Regions from separate parts of the Roseateles flavus genome, predicted to be linked through region 3. Evidence: predicted binding sites of a transcription regulator. Region 3 holds the regulator's gene; each other region holds the start of a gene.
What was found. Region 3 encodes FNR, which switches genes on or off when oxygen is low (the NO sensors DNR and NnrR bind a similar motif). Its sites were predicted from a motif close to TTGATNNNNATCAA; they were not measured.
Positions count from the first base shown of each region.

Region 1: ABDJ40_RS03180 (cation-translocating P-type ATPase) is a predicted target of FNR. The motif match lies at 2,582-2,595, and genes of this name have one in related genera.
Region 2: ABDJ40_RS19140 (hemerythrin domain-containing protein) is a predicted target of FNR. The motif match lies at 2,297-2,310, and genes of this name have one in related genera.
Region 4: ABDJ40_RS00260 (phenylacetic acid degradation protein PaaY) is a predicted target of FNR. The motif match lies at 1,880-1,893, and genes of this name have one in related genera.

Region 1 covers NZ_JBDPZC010000001.1:702,651-707,419, reverse strand. The annotation lists gene ABDJ40_RS03180 (cation-translocating P-type ATPase) at 1-2,507, opposite strand, end outside; gene ABDJ40_RS03175 (c-type cytochrome) at 2,662-3,177, shown strand; gene ABDJ40_RS03170 (response regulator) at 3,269-3,646, shown strand; gene ABDJ40_RS03165 (PAS domain S-box protein) at 3,652-4,769, shown strand, end outside.
Region 2 covers NZ_JBDPZC010000010.1:49,197-53,965, forward strand. The annotation lists gene ABDJ40_RS19130 (urate hydroxylase PuuD) at 1-299, shown strand, start outside; gene ABDJ40_RS19135 (glycerate kinase type-2 family protein) at 330-1,643, shown strand; gene ABDJ40_RS19140 (hemerythrin domain-containing protein) at 1,662-2,249, opposite strand; gene ABDJ40_RS19145 (Crp/Fnr family transcriptional regulator) at 2,370-3,122, shown strand; gene ABDJ40_RS19150 (HDOD domain-containing protein) at 3,349-4,179, shown strand; gene ABDJ40_RS19155 (tetratricopeptide repeat protein) at 4,219-4,769, opposite strand, start outside.
Region 3 covers NZ_JBDPZC010000009.1:4,457-9,225, forward strand. The annotation lists gene icd (NADP-dependent isocitrate dehydrogenase) at 1-370, opposite strand, end outside; gene ABDJ40_RS17900 (urease accessory protein UreH domain-containing protein) at 618-1,337, opposite strand; gene hemN (oxygen-independent coproporphyrinogen III oxidase) at 1,354-2,763, opposite strand; gene fnr (fumarate/nitrate reduction transcriptional regulator Fnr) at 2,942-3,679, shown strand; gene ABDJ40_RS17915 (hypothetical protein) at 3,816-4,103, opposite strand; gene ABDJ40_RS17920 (hypothetical protein) at 4,135-4,401, opposite strand; gene ccoG (cytochrome c oxidase accessory protein CcoG) at 4,411-4,769, opposite strand, start outside.
Region 4 covers NZ_JBDPZC010000001.1:48,095-52,863, reverse strand. The annotation lists gene ABDJ40_RS00265 (tetratricopeptide repeat protein) at 1-1,068, opposite strand, end outside; gene ABDJ40_RS00260 (phenylacetic acid degradation protein PaaY) at 1,205-1,807, opposite strand; gene ABDJ40_RS00255 (enoyl-CoA hydratase-related protein) at 1,974-2,804, shown strand; gene paaI (hydroxyphenylacetyl-CoA thioesterase PaaI) at 2,859-3,323, shown strand; gene paaK (phenylacetate--CoA ligase PaaK) at 3,328-4,635, shown strand; gene paaA (1,2-phenylacetyl-CoA epoxidase subunit PaaA) at 4,751-4,769, shown strand, end outside.

The DNA.
Region 1 (4,769 bases), on a different contig from region 3:
GTGGCCGCCGTGCTGCCAAGCAGCCACAGCGCATCCCCCCAGGGCAGCAAGGCCAGGTGCAGCAGCTGGCGCAGGGCGGGCAGCCACAGCGCCACGCCCAGCACCAGCAGGGCAGCCGCGCTCACCGCCCAGAAGGTGCGGGCGGCCGGCCCCAGCAGGGAGCGCCAGCCCAGGCCCAGGCTGAGGTCCAGGCCCACCAGGCCCAGATTGCCCAGGGTCAGCGCCAGCAGGGCGAGGGTGCGGGCCTGCTCGGTCGAGCGTCCGACCTCCAGGGCCCAGGCATAGAGGCCCAGGGTTGCGAGCAGCAGGAGGGCGCCCTGCATCAGCGCCATCAGCAGCAGGCGCGGCGCCAGCAGGCCCTCGTCCCGCCGGCGCGGCGGCCGCTGCATCAGGCGCGGATGCTCGGGTGCGCCCTCGAAGGCCAGGGAGCAGATGGGGTCGATCACCATTTCCGTCAGCACCACATGCGCAGGCATCAGCAAGGGCGGCAGGCCCAGCAGCACGGGCAGCAGGGCCAGGCCCGCGATCGGCACGTGGATGGCGACGATGTAGGCCATCACCCGGCGCAGGTTGTCGAAGATGCGCCGCCCCATGCGGATGCCGCCCACGATGCGGCCGAAGTCCTCGTCCAGCAGCACCAGGCCGGCCGCCTCGCGGGCCACGTCGGTGCCACGCTGGCCCATGGCGATGCCCACGTGCGCCGCCTTCAGGGCCGGGGCATCGTTGACGCCGTCGCCCGTCATGGCCACGGTCTCGCCCAGGCGCTGGAAGGCCTGGACCAGGCGCAGCTTCTGCTCCGGCATGACGCGGGCGAAGACCCGCACCCGGCGCAGGGCCTGGTCCAGCGCGGCGTCATCCAGCGCGGCCATCTGCTCGCCCGTCAGCGCGCCGGCCTGCACCTCGATGCCGGCCTGGCCAGCGATAGCCAGTGCGGTCGCCGCGTGGTCGCCGGTGATCATCGCCACCTGCACGCCGGCGGCCCGCGCCTGCGCGACGGCCGCGGGCACGCTGGCGCGCAGCGGGTCCTCGAAGCCCAGCAGGCCCTGCCATTCGAAGCGATGGTCGTGGGCCTGCGGCGGCATCGCGCCGGGCCCGACCGGCCCGGCGGCCACCGCCAGCACGCGCAGGCCGGCCTCGGCCAGGGCCTGCACTTGCGGACGCAGCTCGGCCCAGCGGGCCTCGTCCAGGTGGCAGAGATCAGCGACCGCCTCGGGCGCGCCCTTGGCGGCGATCCAGCGCTGGCCGTCGGGTGCCGTCCAGACTTGGGAGAAAGCCAGCAGGGCCGGGCTCAGCGGGTACTCGTGCAGCAGCGTCCAGTCGGGATGCAGGTGCTCGGACCCCGCCAGGCCGGCATCACCGCGCCGCAGCACGGCCTGGTCCATGGGATCGGCGCCGCCGCGGCGCGAGGCCAGCATGCCGAACTCCAGCAGACGATGCAGCGCCTCGGGCAGGGCCGCCTCGTCGGCCGGCCCCTGCAGGCTGAGGTCCAGGCCAGGGACGCAGAGGCGCCGCAGGCTCATGCGGTTCTCGGTCAGCGTACCCGTCTTGTCCACGCACAGCAGGGTGGCCGAGCCCAGGGCCTCGATCACCGCCGGACGCCGCGCCAGCACCTGGATGCGCGCCAGCCGCCAGGCCCCCAGGGCCAGGAAGACGGTCAGCGCCATCGGGAACTCTTCCGGCAGCAGGGCCATGCCGATGGCGATGCCCGACAGCAGGCCCTGCAGCCAGTCGCCCTCCCGCCAGCCATGCCACAGCAGGAGCAGCAGGCTGGTGCCCAGCGCCGCGCCACCGAAGACCTGCACCACGCGGCGCAGCTGAAGCTGCAGAGGGGTGCTGCTGCTGTCGATGCCGGCCAGGGAGGCGCCGATGCGGCCGAGCTGCGTCCGTCGCCCCGTGGCGTCCACCTCCAGCAGCCCGTGGCCGGCCACGAGCAGGGTGCCGGCGTGCAGCCAGGGGCTGTCGTCGCCCCCGGGGGACGGGGCTGCACCGCCCGCATCCGTGGCCTGCCAGGGCCTCTTGCGCACGGGCACGGACTCGCCGGTCAGCAGGGACTCGTCAGCCGAGACGCCGGTTGCCTCGAGGAGCCGGCCGTCGGCCGACACGCGATCGCCCTCGCCCACGGCGACCAGATCCCCCGGCACCAGCTCGCTGGCGGCACGCCGCTGCCAGCGCCCCTCCCGCAGCAGGCGGACCTGCGGCTGGGCCAGGGAGCGCAGGGCGTCCAGGGCATGGGCGCTGCGCCGCTCCTGCAGCACCACCAGGCCCACCGTCAGCAGGGCGAAGAAGCTCAGCAGCAGGCCCTCGCCCAGGTCCCCCAGCAGCAGGTAGACGGCCGCAGCCAGCAGCAGGAGCAGGAACATGGGCTCGGTGGCCACGCTGCGCAGGGTCTGCAGCAGGCCCTGCTGCTCGCGGTCCTCGAGCACATTGGGGCCGAAACGGGCCCGACGCTCGCGGGCCTGGGCTTCGCTGAGGCCTTGTCGGGCAGGCGTGGCGGGGGTGGGCGTCATGGCGATGCTGGCGGCGGGTGATCGCCCGACTCTAGGGCAATCCGGCGCCCCGGCGTGTGACGCCAGACAAGCGCTTGACATGGCTCAAGCTGCGTCCGGCACTACGTGGCATGCTGGACCGCATCCGCCCTGCAGGCATCCTTGGGAGAGCCCCATGCAAGACCTGACCCCCCTGCCCCCGCTGCCCCGGACTGCCGCCTCGCGCCGCCGCCCCTTGACGGCCCTGGGCCTGTCGATCGCGCTGGCCCTGGCCGGCTGCGGCGTCACCGTACAGAACCGCCTGCCTGCCGAGGCCCTGGCGCGCCAGAACAAGGCCCCCGGCACCGTCTACACCGGCTGGCGGGTCTTCCAGGACAAGTGCGCCCGCTGCCATGGCGCCGACGCCAGCGGCAGCGCCCAGGCGCCGGACCTGAGCCTGCGGGTGCGCGACATGGGCGCCCGCCGCTTCATGGCCCTGGTGCTGAGCCGCTACGACTGGGCCCTGCCCGCCGGCACCGATGCCACCGGTCGCGAGGCCCAGCTCGAGGCCGTGCTGCAAGGCCGCCAGGGCGCGCTGACCATGCCCGCCTGGCAGGGCGAGCCGGTGGTGACCGCTCACATCGCTGACCTCTATGCCTACCTGGCCGCCCGCGCGGACGGCTCGCAGGGCCCGGGGCGCCCGGCGCCCTGACCCGCCGCCCGCGTTGCGATGCCGTGACAGTCCCAGGCGCGACGGCGGCTATGCTGCCGTCATCACCGCGAGATGATTCCGAGGAGGAACGATGCCCGCCAAGCGTATCCTGATCGTGGACGACCAGGCGGAGACCCGCAGGCTGGTCCGCTGGGGTCTCACGGACAACGGCTTCACCCTGCACGAGGCCGCCAATGCCGCCGGTGCCCTGCAGCTGGCCCGCGCCCTGCATCCCGACCTCGTGATCCTTGACGTGGTGCTCCCCGGGGACACCGACGGCCTCGCCCTCTGCCGCCAGTTCCGCGCCGACGCCGAACTGGCCACGCTGCGCGTGCTCATCCTCTCGGCCAATGCCGACCCCAAGGACCGGCTGGCCGCCCTGGACGCCGGCGCTGATGCCTACCTCTCCAAACCCTTCAGTCCGGTCGAGCTCGACCGGCAGGTCCAGGCCCTGCTGAGCAAGACCTGACCCCCATGCCGCGATTCACATCGCGCTGGCTGCTGCTGCGCCGTCCGGACGGCCTGGCGGCCACGGTGTTGCTGCTGGGGCTGGTCATCGCCGCCTGCTCGGGCATCTGGATTGAGCAGCGCGAGACCCGCAGCGCCCAGGCGCGCTTCGATCGCCTGGGCGAAAGAGTGGAGCGCGAGGTGGCGCGGCGCCTGCAGCTGCCGGTCTATGGCATGCACGGCGCGCGCGGGCTGTTCGCGGCCACGGGGCAGGTCACCCTGCCCCAGTTCCGGGCCTATGTGGAATCGCGGCAGCTGGAGCAGGAGTTCCCGGGCATTCGCGGCTTCGGGCTGATCGAGCGGGTACCGCATGAGGCGTTGGCGTCCTTCATCGACGCCCGGTGGCGCGAAGGCCAGACCGACTACGCCGTGCAGGACCTCGGACCGCCCGGCAGCCCCCATTACCTGATCAAGTACCTCGAGCCGCTGGCCCCCAACCGCCCAGCCCTGGGCCTGGACCTGGCAGGGGACGCCACGCGCCGCCAGGCCGTCGAGCAGGCCATCGACACCGGCCGGCCCGTGCTCAGCGAGCGGCTGGTCCTGCGCCAGGATGCCTCCCAGTCCGTGGGCTTTCTGCTGCTGGTGCCCTTCTACCGGCCAGGCAGCGACCCGCAGACCTCGGAGCAGCGGCGGCGGGCCCTCATGGGCCTGCTCTTCGCCCCCCTGGTCGCGCACGAGATGTTCGAGCAGCTGGGCTACGTCACCGACGGCCAGTTGGCCGTGTCCCTCTACGACGGCGAACAGGCGGACGCGGCACAGCTGATCCACCGCTCCGAGCCCGAGCTGGACGAGCAGGGCGCCGCCTTCAGGACCTGGCACACCCTCACCGTCGCCCAGCGCCGGCTCAGCGTGCAGGGCCTCAGCACGCCGGTTTTCGAGCAGTCCTCGGTGAGCATGGCCTGGACGGGCGTCGTCGTCGGGGGCGCCCTGCTGAGCGCCGCCCTCGCCTTCGCGACCTGGCTGCTGGCCTCCGCCCGCCAGCGCGCCGAAACCCTGGCCCATGCCATGACCGCTGATCTGCAGCGCCTGGCCCTGGTTGCCCGCGGCACCTCCAATGCGGTGATCGCCACGGACGCGCAACTGCG
Region 2 (4,769 bases), on a different contig from region 3:
TGGCGGCCCTGCTGTGGCTGGTGAGGCCGGCGCCGCCGGTGGCCGCGGCCGGCAGCGCGGCGCCCAGTCTGGCCCAGGTGCAGGCGGTGGTGACGCAGCGCTGCGTGATGTGCCACGGCGCGGAGCTGGCCCAGAAGGGCGTGCGGCTGGACAGCGCCGAGGCCCTGCGGGCGCAGGCCCCCCAGGTCTACCAGCAGGTAGTGCTGCAGAGGACCATGCCCCTCAACAACGCCACGCAGATCACCGAGGACGAGCGCGCTCTGATCGGCCGCTGGGTGCAGGGCGGCGCGCGGCCCTGACCCCCGCGGCGGCCGGCCTACACTGGCCCGATGGACCTGACCCCCCGTGAACTGCTGACCCGGCTCTACCAGGCCGCGGTCGACCAGGCTGCGCCGCTGGAGCTCTTCCAGCCCGGCCGCATCGACTGGACCGATCTGCTGGGCGCCGAGCCGCAGGCGCTGCCCGGCCGCTGCCTGGTGATCGGTGCCGGCAAGGCCTCGGCCGCGATGGCGGCGGCCCTGGAGGCCCACTGGCCGGCCGCGGCGCCGCTGGAAGGCCTGGTCATCACCCGCCGCCTTCACACCCCACCCTGGGCGGCCTGCCGTCGCATCGAGATCGTCGAGGCCTCGCATCCGGTGCCCGATGCCGCAGGGGCGCAGGCTGCGGCCCGGATCCTGACCCTCGTGCAGGGCCTGCGGCCCGAGGACCGGGTGATCTGCCTGATCTCCGGCGGCGGCTCCGCGCTGCTGAGCCTGCCCCAGCCGGGCCTGAGCCTGGCGGACAAGCAATCGCTCAACCGCCAGCTGCTGGCCTCGGGCGCCTCCATCCAGGAAATGAATTGCGTGCGCAAGCACCTCTCGGCCATCAAGGGCGGGCATCTGGCGGCGGCCTGCGCGCCGGCGCGCGTCGCGACTCTGCTGATCTCGGACGTGCCGGGTGACGATCCCGCCGTGATCGCATCCGGCCCGACGGTGCCGGATGCCACCCGCTGCGAGGACGCCCTCGCGCTGTGCCAGCGCTACGCGCTCGAGCTGCCCGAGGCCGCCTGGGCGGGCCTGCGCAGCGGCGCCTTCGAGACGCCCAAGCCGGGCGATGCCTGCTTCACCGGCCACCGCGTGCAGATGCTGGCCACGCCGCGCCTGAGCCTGCAGGCCGCCGCCGCGCTGGCCCGCAGCCTGGGGCTGGCGGCCCATGTGCTGTCGGACCAGATCGAAGGGGAGTCGCGCGAGATCGGCCGCATGCACGCAGCCCTGGCGCAGTCGGCGGCCCGGCATGGCGAGCCTTTCAGCCGGCCCTGCGTGATCCTCTCCGGCGGCGAGACCACGGTGAGCATGGCCGCCGGTCTGCAGGGCCGCGGTGGCCGCGCCACCGAGTTTCTGCTGGGTTGCGCCCTGGGCCTGCAGGGCGAGCCGGGCGTTCATGTGCTGGCGGCCGACACCGACGGCATCGACGGTTCCGAGGCCAATGCCGGGGCCTTCATCGGGCCGGACAGCCTCGCCCGCGCGCAGGCGCTGGGCCTGTCCGCGGCCGACCTGCTCGCCCGGCACCGGGCCTACGACTTCTTCGAGGCCCTGGGAGACCTCTTCAGCCCGGGGCCGACCTTCACCAACGTCAACGACTTCCGCGCGCTGCTGTTGCCTTGATCCGGCGCAAGAGAGGCCTCAGCGGGGCTGACGCAGCTCCAGGCCGCGCCGTGCCGCCATCTCCTCGCCCATGGCCTGCTGCTGCGCCGTGCTGAGGCCGTGCTGCGCGCTGGGGAAGACCAGCTGGTTTTCCAGGCGCACATGCTCCTTGTGGATGTCGACGAAGGCGTCGCTGGCCCGCCAGAGCACCTCCTGCTGCAGGGTGGGCAGAGGGCCGTCCGGCAGGCCGTCGAGCTGGGCCAGCAGGGTGCGCAGCACCTGCCATTGCGCGTGGATGCGCTGGTGGTCGTCCCGCAGCCGGGTGCAGACTTCCTGCAGGGCTTCGTCGTCCAGCTGCTCCAGCACGGGGAAGACATGCAGTTCCTCGTCCTGGTGATGCAGGGGGGCAGCGAGGTCGAAGTAGCGCCGGATGTCCCGGGCGGCGTCACGGGCGCTGGCATCCACGCCCTGGACCTTCAGATGCTGGCACAGGCGCATCAGCAGCTGCAGGCTGCGCTCCACCCGTTCATGGCAGGCCTGCAGCAGCTCGAAGGGCTGCTCATAGCTGCTGCCGAAGCGCTGCTCCGGCGTCTGGCTCTGCGGAGCCTGGAATTTGATCTGGGCCATGCGTCCCATTGTGGCCGCGCCGGGCTGCCCCTTGCAGCCATGTCCCTTTGATTCAGCGCAAGGACGCCGGCCGGGCCATGCGGGACAGTCTGCCCATCATCCTGGCACCCTGACCAACACGTGGACACCCTCGACAGCCGCAGCCTGCAATCCGCCCACGCCACCGTGCGTCCGGCCGGCTTTGACGCCGGCGCCGTGCTGTGCCTGCCCTCCGACTGGACGCCCCTGCTGGGCTCGCCGGCACTGAGCACCTCCGAGCTGCAGGCCCTGCAGGGCATGGCGACCCAGCAATGGGTGCCGGCCGGCAGCTTCGTGTTCACCCGGCAGCAGCCGGCCACGCAGCTCTATGCCGTGCTCGACGGTTCGGTGGGCCTGGGCCTGGCCCGTGCCGACGAGCCCTTTCACCTCGAGCGCACCGTGCGCGGCCCGCAGTGGCTGGACCTGGCCAGCGCCTGGCTGGGTGCCGAGCACGCGCAGGACGCCCGGGCGGTGAACGATGCTCGCGTCGTCGGCCTGCCGCTGCAGCCCCTGCGCAGCCTGCTGATGCGCCAGCCGGCGCTGCAGGAACGGCTGCTGGTGGCCCTGGCGGGCACCGTGCACAGCCTCACCAGCGTCACCCATGACCTGATGCACAAGGACGCCGAACGGCGCCTCGCGGCCTGGCTGCTGCAGTCCTGCGAAGCCGTTGACGAACGCGAGGGTCGCGTGGCGCTGAAGGAACGCAAGCGGGACATCGCCGCCCAACTGGCCATCACGCCGGAGACGCTGTCGCGCATGATGCGCCAGCTCAACCGCAAGGGCCTGATCGAGGTGCAGGGCTACCAGGTGCGCGTGCTGGACCTGCCGGCGCTGCGCGCGCTCGCGGGCGACTGAACCTCGCCGCGCCGATTGAGGCTGCTGCGCCGCAGCATGCCTCCCGCGCCCGCCGCAGGCCGGTGGTTCCGCGGCCTGGGCCATATTCAAGCGCACCTCAAGCGTGACATTTCACAGCGTCTGCGCGGAAAAGCGTGGTGCGCCGGCGATACCTGCGCGGCACCTGCTCATCTAGACTGGATCGACAGTCTGACCCAGACCTCATCTGTCCTGGAAGGAGCGCCCCGTGCTTGCAGCCGCAGAAAAGTTCTTCTCGAACCACAACGCCCTGCCCACCATGCCCGAGGTCGCCAGCAGGCTGCTGCGCAGCTTCGACGACGACCGCATCAGCCTCGGTGCCATCGCCGACCTGGTGGCCAAGGACGCCTCGCTGGCTGCCAAGGTGCTGCGCCTGGCCAACTCGGCGCGCTACAGCCCCTCGCACACCATCGCCACCCTGCAGGACGCCGCGGCCGCGCTGGGCATGGACAGCCTGCGCAACCTGTCGCTCGCCGCCTGCATGTGCGGTGCCTTCCCTTCGGTGCCGGGCCTGGACCGGACCCTGTTCTGGCGCCACAGCCTGGCTACCGCCGGCTATGCGCGCATCCTCGGCCGCATGCTGCAGCTGGATGCCGACACCACCTATCTCGCGGGCCTCATGATGCGGACCGGGCAGTTGATGATGGCCCTGTCGGATCCCGGCCAGGTGGCTGACGTGGAGAAGCATGCCGCCGAACCCGGCAGCCGCTTCTCGCTGGAAATGCACCGCTTCGCCTGCACCCATGCCGACGTGACGGCCTCCCTGGCCCAGCACTGGCATTTCCCGCCGGCCATGGTCGAGGCCTTCAAGGATGCCAACGCCCCGATGGAGATCCGGCCTTTCTCGCTGATGGCCGCTGTCCTGCACATGGCGGAGGTGCTGGCTGATGCACAGCAGGCGCACGAGGACCCGGTCAAAGCCCTCAACGCGGCCGTGCCTGAGCTGGTGGGCCATGTCCATCTGGACCTGGACTATCTGCGCGCCCGGCTCGAGGCGGCCGGCGACCTCAGCTCAGACGCCGACCTGCTGCTGCACTGAGGTCCCCTGCCCGCCGCCCGGCTTGACCGGGCGAGGGGGTCAGGTCTTGCCGACCGGCTTGCCCATCGCGGCCAGGCGCTTGCGCGCATCCTCGGCGCCGTCGAACTTCGCGCCCGACTTGAGCGACTCCTGGTAGGCCTGCGCTGCCTGGGCCGTCTGGCCCAGCTTCTCCAGGGCCAGGCCCTGGCGGTACTTCAGGTAGGGCAGCTGCGGTGCCAGCTTCTGGGCCTGCTGGATCGAGCGCAGCGCCGCCTCGGCGTCGCCGCTGGCCAGCTGCACGGCGGCCAGGGTGTCCAGGAAGCCGAAGTTGCGCGGTTCCAGTTCCACGGCCTTGCGAGCCCATTCCTGCGCCGGACCGAGGTCCTTCTGCTGCTGGGCGGCCAGCCAGGCCATGTTGTTCCAGGCGCCTGCCAGCTTCGGATCGGCCTCGCTGGCCTTGCGATAGGCCGCCATGGCTTCCGCGGTCTTGCCCTGGCCTTCCAACAGGTTGCCCCACTTGAGGTGAAGCGCGGCGGTGTCCTCGCCCTTGCCCTGCGCGGCGAATCGCTCGTAGTCCTGCTGGGCGGCCGGCCAGCGCCCGGCGCCAGCCT
Region 3 (4,769 bases):
CCAGCTCCTGGCGCAGGGCCACGTTCAGCGAGCGGATGCCACCACCGACGGGGGTGGTCAGCGGGCCCTTGATGGAGACCACGTAGTCCTTCAGAACCTGCAGGGTCTCTTCGGGCAGCCAGACGTCCGGGCCGTAGACCTTGGTCGACTTCTCGCCGGCGTAGATCTCCATCCAGTGGATCTTCTTCTTGCCACCGTAGGCCTTGGCCACGGCTGCGTCGACGACCTTGATCATCACCGGGGTGATGTCAAACCCCGTGCCGTCACCCTCGATGTAGGGAATGATCGGCTGGTCGGGCACATTCAGGGAGAAGTCGGCGTTGACCGTGATCTTCTGCCCGCCTTCGGGCACCTTGATGTGTTGGTACATGTGTAGTCGTCTCCGCTAGTCGCGAGGTTGGATGCGGCGGGGTGCCGCCATAAAGAAATCGATTCTATGCCAGCAGAGCTTTCATGGGCCTGATACGCCTTGCAGTCTGGCGTTTCAATGCGGTTTCACCCGCAGTGAGGCTGGATGCCGCTGCGCAAGCCGGCAGCTGCGCTGCACGAGGCCCCCATCGACCGCCCTCCGCGCAAGATGAGTGCAGATACGCCTTGTTTGATGCGCATGCCCGCATTCAGGCACAGTAGGCCTGGATCTGCGCCCAGACCCCATGCCCCAGCGCCCAGCCCGCGCTGAGTACCAGGCCCAGGCCGCCCAGGCGCGTGGCCCAGCGCATGCCGCGCCCCTCCTCCACCTGCCCCAGGCCCAGCAGCTTCCACAGGATGGCCGGCCCCAGGGCCAGGCCCAAGCCTGAGCTGACGGCGAAGGCGCCCATCACTGCGGCACCGCCGAGCGCGCCATTGGCCAGGGCGGCCAGCAGCAGGGCCGATTGCAGCAGGCCGCAGGGCCAGGCCACCCAGCCCAGTCCCGCCAGCACGGCACGCCAGCGCGGACGCTGCGGCGCGCTCAAAGAAGGACCTCCTGCCGCCAGCGCCGCAAGCGGGATGGCAGCGTCGCGGCTGCCTTCGCGGCCCAGGGCCGACAGCCAGGCCGGTTGCCGAGCCTTCCACAGCAGGTAGATCCCGAGCGCCAGGGCGCCCAGGTGCAGCAGCAGCCAAAGGGGCCGCAGCAGGGCCACCGTCTGCCCCCAGCGCGCCATCAGCGACACACTGGACGCCGCCACCGCACCGGCCGCACCATAGCTGAGCAGGCGACCCAGCTGGAAGCCGAGATGCGCGGCCGTGCGCGGCGATCCCTGGCTCAGTGCGGCACAGGGCGCGCCGCACATCACGGCACAGTGCGGGGTGCCGGCCAAGCCCATCAGCAGGGCTGAACCGACGAGGGCTGCTTCCATGGGGAGGACTGTAGCCTCAGATGATGCGCGAGAACTGCGCGCGGGTGCGGTCGGCCTGCAGGTAGCGGTCGAAGACCATGGCCACTGCACGCACGAAGTACCAGCCCAGCGGTGTCACCTGGATGGCCTCGGGCTCCACCACGACCAGGCCGGTCTCCTGCATGGACAGCAGCTGCTCCAGCTCGGCACGGAAGTACTCGCGCACCTTGATCAGGTGGGCCAGCTCGATGGACTCGAACTCCACCCGCCCCTGGCACATCAGCGCCATGATCATGGCCCGGCGGACCAGATCGTCGCGGCTCAGGGCCAGACCGCGCTGGATGGGCAGCTGGCCCTGGCGGATGGCGTCGTAGTACTCGGGCAGGGTCTTGGCATTCTGGCTGTAAGTGGCGCCCACGCGGCCGATGGCCGAGACGCCCAGGCCGATCAGGTCGCAGTCCGGCTGCGTGCTGTAGCCCTGGAAATTGCGGTGCAGGCGGCCCTGGCGCTTGGCCACGGCCAGCGAATCATTGGGCAGCGCGAAGTGGTCCATGCCGATGTAGGCATAGCCATGGCCCACGAAACCGCTCAGGGCGGTAGACAACATGGTCAGCTTGGACGCGGCCACCGGCAGCTGGCTGGCGTCGATGCGGCGCTGCGGCTTGAAGCGCGTGGGCAGGTGAGCGTAGCCGTACAGCGCGATGCGGTCCGGACGCAGCGTCGCGACCTGCTGGATGGTGCGCTGGAAGCTCTCCGGCGTCTGCTGCGGCAGCCCATAGATCAGGTCCACGTTGGTGGACTCGAAGCCCAGGGCGCGGGCCTGCTGCATCAGGCTCTCGACCATCTCGTAGCTCTGCACGCGATGAACGGCCTTCTGCACTTCCGGGTCGAAGTCCTGGACGCCGAAGCTCAGGCGGTTGAAGCCCAGCTGGCGCAGGTGCTTCAGGCGGGCTTCGGTGACGGTGCGCGGATCGACCTCGATGGACACCTCGGCGCCCGGCGCAAGCTTGAAGCGCTGCTTGATGGCGTCCATCAGCCCGGTCAGCTCGTCGTCGTTGAGGAAGGTCGGGGAGCCGCCGCCGAAATGCAGCTGGGAAATGGACTGCGGCCGGCGCAGCTCGGCCACCGTCAGGTCCATTTCCTGGACCAGCACTGCCAGGTACTCCGCCGCGCGCTCATGGTGCTTGGTGATGACCTTGTTGCAGGCGCAGTAGTAGCAGACCGACTCGCAGAAGGGGATGTGGATATACAGGGAAAGGGGCGCGCCTCCGCCCACCACACCGCCGTCGGCCCGCTGGTTCAGGGCCTGCTTGTACTGCTCGACAGTGAAGGCCTCGACGAATCGGTCGGCCGTCGGGTAGGACGTGTAGCGCGGACCGGACACATCGAAGCGGCGCAACACATCCTCGGTGATGCCCGGCAGGGCGGCAGTATTGATGGTTTCCATGCCGCCACTGTGCCAAGCCTGCACAAGCACTGATTGACCTGTGTCAAGTTTGATCAACTGGCGCGGGTAAACAATGGCTACAGCCTTGAGGAGCGTCAGGGCCGTCCTTTGCCCTGCAGCAGAAACGGCCATTGACATCTCCTCGCCGCCCCGGCAGTCCCAGCCCATAATGAGCCCTATGAATACCCAGACCCCGATCAAGATCGAGCCCTTCAAGGTCGCCTGCTCCAGCTGCAATCTGCGCGAGCTGTGCCTGCCCGTCGGGTTGTCAGAGTCGGACCTGAACCAGCTGGACAGCCTCGTGGCCACGCGCCGCAACGTCTCCCGCGGGGACACCCTGTTCCGCACCGGCGATGCCTTCCAGTCGCTGTACGCGGTCCGCACGGGCTTCTTCAAGACCTGCGTGTCTTCGGAGGACGGCCGTGACCAGGTCACCGGTTTCCAGATGGCCGGTGAGCTGCTGGGCCTGGACGGCATCAGCAATGATCGCCATTCCTGCGACGCCGTCGCCCTGGAAGACAGCCAGGTCTGCGTGATTCCCTACAGCCAGCTCGAGGAACTCTCCCGCGAGTTCACCGACCTGCAGCACCAGTTCCACAAGATCATGAGCCGCGAGATCGTGCGCGATCACGGCGTGATGCTGCTGCTGGGCTCCATGCGCGCCGAGGAACGCCTGGCCGCCTTCCTGCTGAACCTCACCCAGCGCCTGCAGGCCCGCGGCTTCTCCGCCTCGGCCCTGGTGCTGCGCATGACGCGCGAAGAGATCGGCAGCTATCTGGGTCTCAAGCTGGAAACGGTGAGCCGCACCTTCTCGAAGTTCCAGGACGAAGGTCTGCTGGAGGTCAAGCAACGCCAGATCCGCATCCTGAACCAGGACGGCCTGCAGAAGCTGGTGAACACCGCGCACTGCACCTGAGCGCACTTCACCTGAGCGGCCCCGTGCCTGCTCGATGATGGCAAAGCCCGCTGCGTAGCGGGCTTTTTGCTTGCAGTGCGGCCAGAGGCGCCGGACGGCGGACGGTCAGCGCCTGCGCAAAGGCAAGACCTGACCCTCAGTGCGGCCAGCGCCGCGGCTGGCCAGGTGCCGACTCGGCGGGCAGGGTCGCCAGCAGCATGGTCACGGCCGAGGCCAGGCTGATCAGCAGCCAGAAGGCCAGGAAGCTCAAGGTGTAGATGGCTTCGCGGCTCAGTTGCACCGGCGACAGACCGAACCAGCTGAGGTCCATGGGATCGACCAGCGCGAACACCAGTGCCTCGGTCACGCCGGCCATCACAAAGGCCGGCCAGAGGATGTGCATGGCCCATCGCGCCGGGCCCGGCTTTTCACCAATCAGTCCCATCCCGGTCTCCTCCACGATGGACTGCGAGGACTTACTTGCCGCTCGCAGGGCCGCCGGTGGCGGCATGGTTGCGGGCCGCGATGGCGGGCGCCAGTGCGGCGGACTGGGGGCCGTCCGCGGCGCTGTCGGCGGAGAGACGCTGCTGGGTCTCGATCACCGGATCGGGATGCTTGAGGGCCACGCCCAGGGTCACGAAGCTGGCCAGCACCACGGTGGCGGGCCCGCCCACCACCAGCCACATCATGCGCTCACGCCACCAGGCGCGCGGTGCGGTCGAAGGAGATTGAATGTCAGCCATGTTTCGCTCCTAGCGGGGAACCACAAAGGTGGATTTCTCGACCAGCTGGCTTGGCACCTCGCTGGCCCTGGCATCGCGAACGATGCGGAAATGGATCTCATGGGCGCCACCGCCCGCCGATTGTGCCGTCTGCGGTGGCAGGCGCAGCGCGACGGACACCCAGCGCGCCTCGGCCGGCCCCACGCTCATGTGCAGGGGCTGCACCAGGGCCAGGCCCTGCAGGCCTTCGGCGGTGACGGTGTAGGCCTGCGTCTCCTCGGTCGCATTCATGACCTGCAGGCGGTAGACGTTCTCGATGTAGCCATCGTCCACCAGGCGGGCCAGCGAGGCGCGGTCCCGCACCACATCGACCTTGAAGGGCGTGCGGG
Region 4 (4,769 bases), on a different contig from region 3:
GCGCAAGGCTCGCAAGGTGTCGCCGACCTGCTGTCGCTGGCGCGCCTGGTCCTCTTCCAGCTCCCGCAGGCGCAGGGTGAACTGCGCGGCGCGCGGCGCGTCGCCACAGGCCTCGTACAGGCGCAGGGCATTGCGCAGCAGCGGGGCGCGCATGAAGGGATAGGCCTGCAGCGCCGCCGGCAGCAGCAGGGGCTCGAGCAGGGCCCGCGCGCGGTCCAGCTCGCCGGACAGCAAAGCGCATTCGCCCTGGGCATGCTGCAGGGACGCCCAGGCGTGGGGCAGCTCCTGCTCGCTGATCAGGGCCTGCCCCTGCTCGAACATGGCCTGCGCCTCGGCCAGGCGCCCGCCATGCATCATGCCGATGCCGATGTTCAGCAGCAGCGAGGCGCGCTGGCGCAGGTGCATCTCCGGCGCCTCCATCAGCGAGCGCGCCTGGAAGGCCAGGCGCAGCTGGCGCTGGCCCATGGCGTCGGCCTGCAGATCCTCGCCGCGGCGGCGGAGTTCGTCGATGGCCAGGGCGCCGGCCAGCAGGGCATTGGTGTAGGCCCGCGTCATGGCATGGGGTTCCTGGCTCTCACGCGCGCGGGACAGCGCCTGCATGTGCAGCATCTCGGCCTCGTCGTACTGACCCAGCTGGGCGTAGACATGGGCCAGGGCACCCAGGGCCCGTGGCAGCACCGGGTGGAGCTGGGGCGGCCGGGTGGCCAGCTCGACGGCCTCGCGGGCCACCGCCAGGGCCTCGTCCATCAGGCCGGCACCGCTGAGGCACAGGCTGGCGATGTCCAGCATCTCCACGCGCTCGAGCCGCGCCTCGGCCTGCAGCTCGCTGAGAGCCAGGCTTGCGCCGGCATAGGCCCGGCGCAGGTCATAGAGCGCCCAGCCGGCGCGGGCCTGCATCTGGCCGATCTCGCAGCGCAGCGCCGGCGTGAGGGCCTCCAGCTGGCAGCTGGCGCAGGCGGCGTCCAGCAGGGCCAGGGTGTCGCGCATGCGCTGCTCCCCGAGGGCCTGGCGGGCGCGCTCCAGGCACTGCTCGCAGGCGCTGGGTTGGGCTTTCAGCAAAGACTTCATGCAAACCATCCCGGCCGGCGCAACACAAGCAGGCGCCAGCCTCCCGCGCAGCCTAAGGCCACCGGGCATCAGACCCTCGGGCGAGGGCCGCCCAAAGCCAGGATCGATGTGCAGAACTTGGGGCTTGGCCCGCTTTTCAGTCCTGCCGGCTCGCGTGCAGGGGCTGATGCAGGCTGGCCGGAAGTGCCGGCCGGTCCGCCTCGGCGGCTGCGAGGGGCTGCACCTCAGAGAGGCTGGCCAGGCAGCGCTGGCTCAGTTGCTGGTAGGTGCGTGTGCCGTCCAGCTTCCAGCGGATCTCGTCCTCGCTGAGCAGGCGCAGCACCTTGGCGGGCAAGCCGGCGATCAGCGACTTCTCCGGCAGGTCCTGCCCCGCCTTCACGAAGGCGCAGGCCGCCAGGATGCTGTAGGCGCCCAGCACGGCGCCGTCCATCACCACCGCCTTCATGCCGACCAGCGCGTCATGCCGGATCACGCAGCCGTGCAGCACGGCCCCGTGGCCGACATGGCCGTTGCGCTCGACCACCGTCTCGGAGCCCGGAAAACCGTGGACCACGCAGCAGTCCTGCACATTGGCGCCCTCGTGCAGGACGATGCGGCCGAAGTCCCCGCGCAGGCTGGCATTGGGGCCGACATAGCAGCCCGGCCCGATGTGGACGTCACCGATCAGCACCGCCGTCGGGTGCACATGGGCGCTGGGATGGACCACGGGGATCACCCCGTCGATGGCGTAACAAGGCATGAGGACTCCTTTGGCAGGCCGCGGCGCGTGCGGGGCCGGGCAAACCTAGGGTTTACGCCAATCCACCAGCGCTTGTGCCAGATCAAGCAGCACCTTACGATCTACCGACCGGTCGGTCAAGAGTTCAAAAACTTTGACCTGACGCATAGCCACACGAGGCCCGCTCATGCCCCTGACGCCTTCCCAGCCCTCCTCGGCCGACGCCGCCCTGCTGATCAGCCAGGAAGGTGCCGTGCGCACCCTCAGCTTCAACCGCCCCGCGGCGCTGAATGCCTTCACCGCCCAGTTGCTGGCCCAGACCCGCGCCGCGCTGGACGAGGCCGCCGAGGACGCCAGCGTGCGCGCCGTGGTGATCACCGGCACGGGCCGCGCCTTCTGTGCGGGCCAGGATCTGTCAGACCCGCTGATCAAGCCCGAATTCGGCGCCGACGCCCGCCCCAAGGACATCGGCCACCTGCTGGACAACTACTACATCCCCCTGGCCCTGCGCGTGCGCTCCATGCCCGTGCCGGTGATTGCCGCCGTCAACGGTGTGGCCGCCGGTGCCGGCGCCAACCTGGCCCTGGGTTGCGACCTGGTGATTGCGGCCGAGTCCGCCAGCTTCATCCAGGCTTTCTCCAAGATCGGCCTGGTGCCCGACTGCGGTGGCACCTGGCTGCTGACCCGCCTGGTGGGCCGCGCCAAGGCCATGGAGCTGGCCCTGCTGGGCGACAAGCTGCCCGCGCCGGAAGCCGCCCGCCTGGGCCTGATCGCCCGCGTCGTGCCCAATGAGGACCTGGCCGCCACCGCCCAGGCCCTGGCCACCCGCCTGGCCGGCATGCCCACCCGCGCCCTGGTCGAAACCCGCCAGGCCTTCGACGAAGCCCTGAGCCTCAACTTCGAGGACGCCCTCAAGCTGGAAGCCGTGATGCAGAGCCAGCTGGGCTTCGCGCACGACTACCTGGAGGGCGCCGCCGCCTTCCTGGAGAAACGCACGCCGGTCTTCAAGGACCGCTGAGCCCGCTGCCCCGCCCTGCCCTGCGCCGTTCCTGTTGTTCAAGGAGTCTCCTGCATGTCCACGCCCCTGAGCCCGCAAGCCGTCGCCGAAGCCGTGCGCGACGCCATGTTCCGAGAGGACCATGCCTCCAAGGGCCTCGGCATGGACATCCTGGCCGTCGGGCCGGGCAGCGCGACGATCCGCATGACGGTGCGCCAGGACATGCTCAACGGCTTCGCCATCTGCCATGGCGGCCTCATCACCACCCTGGCCGATTCGGCCTTTGCCTTCGCCTGCAACGCGTACAACGAGTTGACGGTGGCCTCGGGCATCACGATCGACATCGTGGCGCCCGCACGGCAGGGCGACGTGCTGACCGCCGTCGCCCACGAGGTTTCGCTCGCCGGCCGGACCGGCGTCTATGACGTGAATGTGCGCAACCAGCGGGATGAGCTGGTGGCCGTGTTCCGCGGCAAGTCCTATCGCATCAAGGGCAAGCCCGTGGTCCCCGGCCTGACCGCTGGTGCAGCGCAGGAGTGAACCCATGACCGTGAAGCACCCCGCCCCCGGCGACCTGGAAGCCATCGAGACCGCCAGCCGCGACGAGCTGCAGGCCCTGCAACTGCAGCGCCTGCAGTGGACGCTGCAGCACGCCTACGACCATGTGCCCCACTACAAGGCCGCGTTCGGCGAGAAGGGCGTGCATCCTTCCGACCTGAAGACGCTTGCCGACCTCGCCAAGTTCCCCTTCATGACCAAGAAGGACCTGCGCGAGCACTACCCCTTCGGGCTGTTCGCCGTGCCGCGCGAGCAGATCGTGCGCCTGCATGCGTCCTCCGGCACCACCGGCAAGCCCACCGTGGTGGGCTACACGCAGGCGGACATCGACACCTGGGCCGGCCTCGTGGCCCGCTCCCTGCGTGCCGCCGGCGTGCGCCGCGGGGACATCGTGCACATCGCCTACGGCTACGGCCTGTTCACCGGCGGCCTGGGCGCGCACTACGGCGCCGAGAAGCTGGGCTGCACCGTCATCCCCATGTCCGGCGGGCAGACCGAGAAGCAGGTCCAGCTGATCCAGGACTTCCGGCCGGACGCCATCATGGTCACGCCCAGCTACATGCAGGTGATCATCGAGGAGTTCGTGCGCCAGGGTCTGGACCCGCGCGAGAGCTCGCTGAAGGTGGGCATCTTCGGCGCCGAGCCCTGGACCGAGGCCATGCGCCGCGAGATCGAGACCAAGGCCGGCATCGACGCCGTGGACATCTACGGCCTCTCCGAAGTGATGGGGCCAGGTGTTGCCAGCGAGTGCATCGAGTCCAAGGACGGCCCGGTGATCTGGGAAGACCACTTCTACCCCGAGATCATCGACCCCGAGACCGGCGAGGTGCTGCCCGACGGCGCCGAGGGCGAGCTCGTGTTCACCTCGCTCAGCAAGCAGGCCCTGCCGGTGATCCGCTACCGCACGCGCGATCTCACCCGGCTGCTGCCGCCCACCTCGCGCAGCATGCGCCGCATGGGCAAGATCGTCGGCCGCTCGGATGACATGCTGATCATCCGCGGCGTCAACATGTTCCCCACGCAGATCGAGGAGCTGGTGCTGCAGGAGCCCCAGCTCTCCGGCCAGTACCAGATCGTCGTCAGCCGCGAAGGCCCGCTGGACGAGGTGCTGGTGCGCTGCGAGATGCAGCCCGGCGCCGACATGGCGCAGAGGGACGGCATCGCCCGGCATCTGCAGCACCGCATCAAGACGCTGATCGGCGTCTCCACCAAGATCGACATCGGTGCGCCGGACAGCATCGAGCGCACGCTCGTTGGCAAAGCTCGGCGCGTGATCGACCGCCGACCGAAATGAAACACCCCCTACGCGCTTCGCGCGCCCCCTCCAGGGGGCAGCGCCGACCGCCCGGCCAAGCCGGATCGGCGGCACTCACCCGGGAATACCAACCTCAAACAGACAGGAGTGTCTGATGTACACACAAGCGATGA